One region of the Pseudoalteromonas sp. SR41-7 genome, then DNA from elsewhere that is predicted to be linked to it. Evidence: riboswitches for the same ligand, from Rfam matches in the RefSeq annotation. Region 1 holds a riboswitch; the other holds the start of a gene.
What was found. Region 1 has a riboswitch for cobalamin ahead of H5092_RS04000 (ABC transporter ATP-binding protein). Riboswitches for the same ligand answer to the same signal wherever they lie in the genome.
Positions count from the first base shown of each region.

Region 2: it holds a riboswitch for cobalamin, as region 1 does, so the genes downstream of both, H5092_RS01090 (TonB-dependent receptor domain-containing protein) here and H5092_RS04000 (ABC transporter ATP-binding protein) in region 1, are expected to answer to the same signal.

Region 1 is NZ_JACJEF010000002.1:282,557-285,953, reverse strand. It holds gene H5092_RS04010 (cobyric acid synthase) at 1-40, opposite strand, end outside; gene H5092_RS04005 (iron ABC transporter permease) at 45-1,049, opposite strand; gene H5092_RS04000 (ABC transporter ATP-binding protein) at 1,051-1,863, opposite strand; cobalamin riboswitch at 2,109-2,243, opposite strand; gene H5092_RS03995 (porin) at 2,305-3,237, opposite strand.
Region 2 is NZ_JACJEF010000001.1:240,474-243,870, forward strand. It holds gene msrA (peptide-methionine (S)-S-oxide reductase MsrA) at 1-273, shown strand, start outside; gene H5092_RS01090 (TonB-dependent receptor domain-containing protein) at 351-2,177, opposite strand; cobalamin riboswitch at 2,214-2,398, opposite strand; gene H5092_RS01095 (hypothetical protein) at 2,453-3,247, opposite strand.

The DNA.
Region 1 (3,397 bases):
CAGCATCTGATGTAGTGCCTTGCACCATTAAGGTTTTCATGGAATTACACCCTTCGCTTTCTAAAAAACAATAAACTCAAAAAGAACACGCTACCAATAGCTGCAGTAATAACACCTACGGGCAGTTCTTGGTTTTTCAGCAATGAGCGCGAAAGTACATCAACCCACACCATAAATGTACCGCCCACCAAGCTGGTTACCAGTAAGCCAGCGATGGTGCCTTGGGATATAAAAAAGCGCACAATATGCGGCACCATTAATCCTACAAACCCAATACCACCACACATAGCCACCAGCACAGCGGTAATTAATGAGCTTAAAACCAGCATAAGTATTCTAAAGCGCTGAACCCTCACACCTAATGTAATTGCGCTTTCATCGCCCAGTAACATAGCATTTAGCTGCCTTCTAAAGCTCAGCATTACAAACGTACACAATGTAATTACCAATAAAGGCAACCAAAGCGTAGCCCACTGCGCACGCGAAAAGCTGCCCAGTGTCCAAAATAAAATAGCGGCTACCGCCTGAGGGTCGCTCCAATAAAGCAGCAAGCTGGTAAATGCACTAAATAAAAACGACAGAGCAACACCAGCTAATAACATTGATTCTACCTGTGCACTTTGCTGCCTACCTGCAATAAGTATTAATAAACTCATGGCGAGTAAGCTACCCAGCAATGCTGCTGCCGATAACATAAAACCTGCGCTAATACCTGCTAATGCCATAAGTAACACCACGCCAAATGAGGCACCCGACGATATACCAAATAAGTAAGGATCGGCTAAAGGGTTACGCGTTACCGTTTGTAAAATAAGCCCCGCAATTGCTAAGCCAGAGCCGGCTAAAAAGGCGAGTAATGTGCGTGGCATTCTTAGTTCAAAAATAATACGCGAATTAAAAGACGCATCATTTGAGAGTAAAAAGCTATTAAATACATCTTGAAGTGAGGTCTCTGCTGCGCCAAAACTAAGTGCTGCAAATAAGCTAAATAAAGCAGCTGCAGCACTGATAAATAGCGCAAGTGATTGGCGAGTATTAACTGCGCTCATATTATTCGTAACCATAAAAGTAAGTGATATGAGGGATGCTATTTCCCGACTCCGATATTTGCGGGTGGTTATTTACTTGAGCGCAGACACCAAAAACGTCGCCTAGCATGTTTTCGGTTAATACCTCACTTGGCGTACCTGTATGTGTAATTTCACCATTTTTAATAACCACTAGTTCATCGCACATTGCAGAAGCTAAGTTTAAATCGTGAAACGATGCAAACACCGTTACACCCAACGATTTAGCAAGCTCCATTACCTGTATTTGGTATTTAACATCTAAATGGCTAGTTGGTTCGTCCATTATTAACAACTGAGGTTGCTGAACTATGGCGCGGGCTATCAAGGCACGTTGCTTTTCTCCACCCGAAAGTGACTCAAAGCTTTGATCGCTATGATCTGCCAACCCTACAGTGTTGATAGCTTGGGTAATTTTGTGTTTATCAATGTTAGTTACTGAGCTAAATAGCGATTTATGAGGCGTTAGCCCAAGTGCAATAACATCAAATACGCTTAAGTTAAATTGCGACGGGGTTTCTTGTAAAACAACCGCTACTTTTTTTGCGTACTCATCGCTTTTTAGCTGCCAAATATCGGTGTTGTTAAACTCTACAACGCCATTACTGGGTTTATTAAAACGATATAAACAACGCAATAAGCTCGATTTACCTGCGCCATTAGGTCCAATTAAGCCAACAAATTTACCTGTGGTTATTTTAAGGTTTATTTTTTTGAGGATCGTTTTATTGCCAATACCCCACGATACGTTTTTAACGTTTAGTAATGGTATATTTAATGGTGTTTGAGTGTGCAATAGTCAGTCCTAGACGGGATTAAACTCACTAAAATGCGATAAAAATACTAATGCACTACAAGAAAAAATGAGTAAACCCGCTCGTTAAAAGAATTTATACCAATTGCACTAAATTAGTGATTTATTATAGCGACGAAGAAATAGCTTAATAACAAAGCGGAAATTATGACATATACTTGTTCTATATGAATAATTTTTAACGAAGTTAGTAAGTTATTTAATTCGCTAGAAAGATCATGTTTTTAATAAAATTGGTATTATACCATTTGTATCTGACTTAAAGCTTTGCGCTAATTACAGTTGCGGGAACAGTCGAGGACTCGCACCTCATTCCAAATGAAGCTCTATTATGGGCGGCTAAGTAAATAATTTAAAGCAAAAAAAACCGCACTCAAAAGAGCGCGGTTAAAAAGGGAGTGTTTTAACTAATTTAGCGAATAGTTAAAACTTGTATTCCATACCTAAGCCTACGTAGTCTTGGTCAACGTTGTTGTCCATGTCGAAGCTTGAGTAAAAGCCAAATACTTTAATGTTTTTATTTAATTTGTGATCAAGACCAACTGATATTGCTGACTTATCGTCGCTGTCGTCAAAGTCCATGTCTTGGTATTGCAATTTAAATGTGTTGTTACCCATGCTGTAAGCTGCATTTAATAGATAACCATCCGCTTCTGCGCTGCCGTCAACTTTTTCTTGTGTTTGGTACATTGCACCTAACTTAAAGTTTTCAACTTTACCTTGGATTGACGCGCGTAATACATCGTAGCCATTTACTTCACTATCGGCTGCGATAGAGGCATATACTGCGCTCTTTTTAAGTGCCACGTCACCGTAAGTAACCGCCATTGAGTAACCGTTATCAGCGTCTACATCATCTTCAGCTACAAAAGTAGCAAGTACTTTAAAACCTTCGTATGAGTTTGATGAATAACTAACAGTATTCCCTAAACGGTTTTCACCTTTAAATACATTTTTAATATCACCTTCAAGGTCGTTAAACAAGTCTAACTTACCTTGAGATTGTTTAAGCGCAGTATCGTTACGACCAATAACCACTTGGCCAAACGCACCTTTTAAACCAACGTATTGGTTACGCGCAGAAATATTGTCGTCGTTATCGCCTTTTGAATCAGCATCAGACACATCAACTTGAAACTCAAACTTATATACCGCTTCTAAACTATCATTTATTTTTTCAGAACCTTTAACACCAAGACGAGATGCATTACTTTTTATCTCAGTAAAAGATCCTTCGCCGTCATCAGATGATTGCACTGTTACATTCGCTTTACCGTAAATGTCTACATCGGCAAGTGCATTAAAAGATAAACCACTTAATAGTGCTAAGCATAAGCTCGATTTTACAAATTTCATGTTATTTCCTTGGATAATCACAAAAGACTAATTTTTAAAACTGCTGCATTTTGTCACCGCTAAATGACAGTAATATTACAATGGAAATATTAATGTCTTTTTTTATTAATAAAAATGCATTAAATTTGAAATCAAAATAACATGAAAGCCTAATAAACGG
Region 2 (3,397 bases), on a different contig from region 1:
CAAGGTAACGATATAGGCACACAATATAGAAGTGTGGTTTACTATCACGATGAAGCTCAACTTAAGCAAACCAACGAAATGATAGCTCAACTGCAAAGCCATGTCGCTGAGCCAATTGTGACAGAAGTCAGCCCTGCCACTACGTATTATCCAGCAGAGCATTATCATCAAGATTACTATAACGAAAACCCACAGCAGGGTTACTGTAGTATTTTAATAGCACCTAAGTTACACAAGTTTGAAACCGTATTTAAAGAGTTCTTAGCTGACTAGCTAATTTTAGTAGTTAAACTTAGCTACACATTAAAAAGCCCGACATAAGTCGGGCTTTTTAATATTAATAAATACCGTTAAAACTGGTAGCTTGCGCCTGCAAAAAAGCGACGCTCTGGCGTGTTGTAGTAATACACTTCACCCGTTGTAAAATCAGTGTTTGAATCAACAGCGTTATATTCTTTATCAAATAAGTTTTCTACACGAAGTGAAACTTCAATATGTTCATTTACTTGATAATTACCCGCTAGGTTCCAGAGTGTATAAGAGCCTAAGCGCGTCACAGCACCTTGTCGGTCGCTACGGTATTGCATGTCTAAGCTTGCATCAAAAGCACCAAACTGTTTTGCAAGTTCCCAGTTAAAAGTACGTTTAGCAACATTACGCAACTCTGCGCCCGTTTCTTCATCTTCAGCGCTTAAGTAAGCAAAGTTAAGGTTGCTATCAAAACCAAAAAACTGCTGAGATAAGCTAAATTCAACCCCTTCGTAACGTGCTTCATCGATATTAGCCAATGCAAAGTTTGCATCGTAATCAATCTTATCTTCTATATCGTTTCTAAATATTGCAATATCAACTTGCGCGATATCAAAATCTACACTCAAACCTAACTCACGGTTTACTGATTTTTCAGGTTGTAAATCAGGGTTACCATAAAGTGGATAATATAAATCGTTAAATGTAGGAGCTTTAAAGCCAGTACTTTGGCTTATACGAAATGTTGCATCTTCAGATAAATGATAACCTGCAGCGGCTGTATACGTTGTTTCGTCGCCAAATTGCTCATCATCATCTTGGCGAACAGTTAAATTAGCCAGTACTTTATCTGCATCATAGTAAGCACCTACAAACACAGCAAGTACATCGCGGCTGTCTTCAACAAATGGTTGCGAACTATGCGACACATCATCGTTGTACCAATTAATACCACCACTAATGTTAAGTTCATTAGATAACAGGTACTGGCCGTTATAATCAATTTGTGTGCGTTTAGTTATAAAGGTACTTGTTGTTGGCCCAACTGAAAAATCGACATATGTATTGTCTGAATCATCTGTTGAAAGCGCTAAATCAATACTATGCGTTTGGTTAGTGTAGTTTTTGCTCCAACCTGCAGAAAGTTGATAGTTTTTAAAGTCATCTCGTTCAATCGTACTATCTACTGGGCTAAAGCTACTGTCGTAATCTGCATAACCTTCACTGTATTGGCCTAATAACTTAAAGTCGCCGTAATGTGCATCGGTGTAGTTTACTTTAAACCCAAGGTTTTTATTTTCATAGCCATCTTCATCAGGTGCTACGCCTTGCAGTACATCAAAGTTATCTGTTTTTTCAAAGCCTGCGTTAAATGCTGTTGTTATATCATCTGACTTTACAGAACCTGCAACTTGATAATTTTGATAAGAGTCAGAACCAAATGTAGCGCTTAGGGATAAGTTATCTGACTCACGCGTAATAATATTAATAACACCAGCGAGTGCATCAGAGCCATAAACAGCCGCGCGAGAGCCTTTAATAATTTCTATGCGTTCAATACTATTTAAAGGGACATTATTTAGTGCTTTTTGACCAAGTGTTGCTGAGCCTGTACGTACACCGTCAATTAAAATCAACGTATCGCCAGAGCCTGTACCACGAAGTGACACACCTGTATTTTGACCAAAACCACCGTTTGGATTAACTTGAAAACCCACTCGCGTGCTTAAAAGTGTAGGTAAATCGCGTACGTTACTAGCTTCTATTTCAGCACGTTCAATAACATTTACACTCACTAAAACGTCGTTAATTGATTGCTCAAACTTATTAGCTGTAACGGTTATTTTTTCAATTGATTGCTCTGCACCAGACACAGAAAATGAAAGCGCAGCAGAAATTGCAACGCCTAGAGTTGTTTTGTTTAACATGAGATCCCCTACCTTTGCCCACCGCAAAGATTTAAGTAAGTAAGATTGCATCAAGGCCGGTCTCCGGACTCAGTAAGCACATAAAAACATGCAATACTCTACCGTTGCGGGGGCAGTGTTGGGCTTGTAGTCATCATGAAAACGCACCAACTTCCCGATTATCCTGCTAAAAAAATCATTACATGAAGTGGCTAGCAAGCACCTTGAAAATATGCCGTCATTGTGAGCATTTTGTTTACAAATGTCAATGGACGTCTATATAGCTAAAAGCTATTTCAGTTCAGTGCTGTATTATTATAGCTTGAAGGAATACCGTACTTATCAAGTAGCTTCTGAAGTTGCATTTGTGTAGTAGGTAAATTTAATATTTCATCCATTTTGCGACTAGATATTTTATTTGATTGTGAGTTAATCAAAAAATGTGTTTCATACACTGCATCTGGTACGTCACTCTTAAATAGTAAATCCATATTTAAGATATTCTGCTTTTTAAAATACTGATAAGCAATACTGTTTAAAACCCCGACTTCAGCGCGCCTTAATAGCAGCATTTTAACTACATTGAATTCATCGATTGTAAGGCTTACCTGGTGCTCTTCTCTCAAGTATTCGGCATTTGTATTAAATCCTGCAAATTGATACGAGTACCCTAAAACCCCAACTTTGGTTAATTTGTCCAGATTGTCAAAATAAGTTTGTTCTGATGCATTCTCTTTGAGTGTATAAAGCTCGTTTTTGGTGATGGTATAAAATTCAGTTTTTTCAATGTTTTTCTGCGTTGTTTTTGGCAGCCATTGCATTGCCATTAAAAATAAAACGTCGAAGTTATTTTTTTCAACAGACAAAGTAAGCCTTTTTACAGGTAAAGAAATAAGTATAAAGTTAAATTCCTCCTGTGCGTCGTTTAAAATATTAATAAACTCAGGAGCAAAGCCCTGCTTTTTTTGCGCGTTAATAATAATCGGAAAGTAGCCATCTTCGACCAATACATCAATATCAACTGGCTTTGATAAGCTTGGCTTGGTAAATATAAGCAAAACAAATAACAGAAATAATTGATGGGGTCTCATTTTAATACCTTCTAGAGTGAAATTTTTATTATATTCAATTAAATATAATAGCTTAAATATCAAAAGGTGGATTAATACATGCAGAACTACGAGAGGATAAGGTGGGAAAGTTGTAAAAAATTAAGTAGCTTTAATCTGTCTGCAAATATA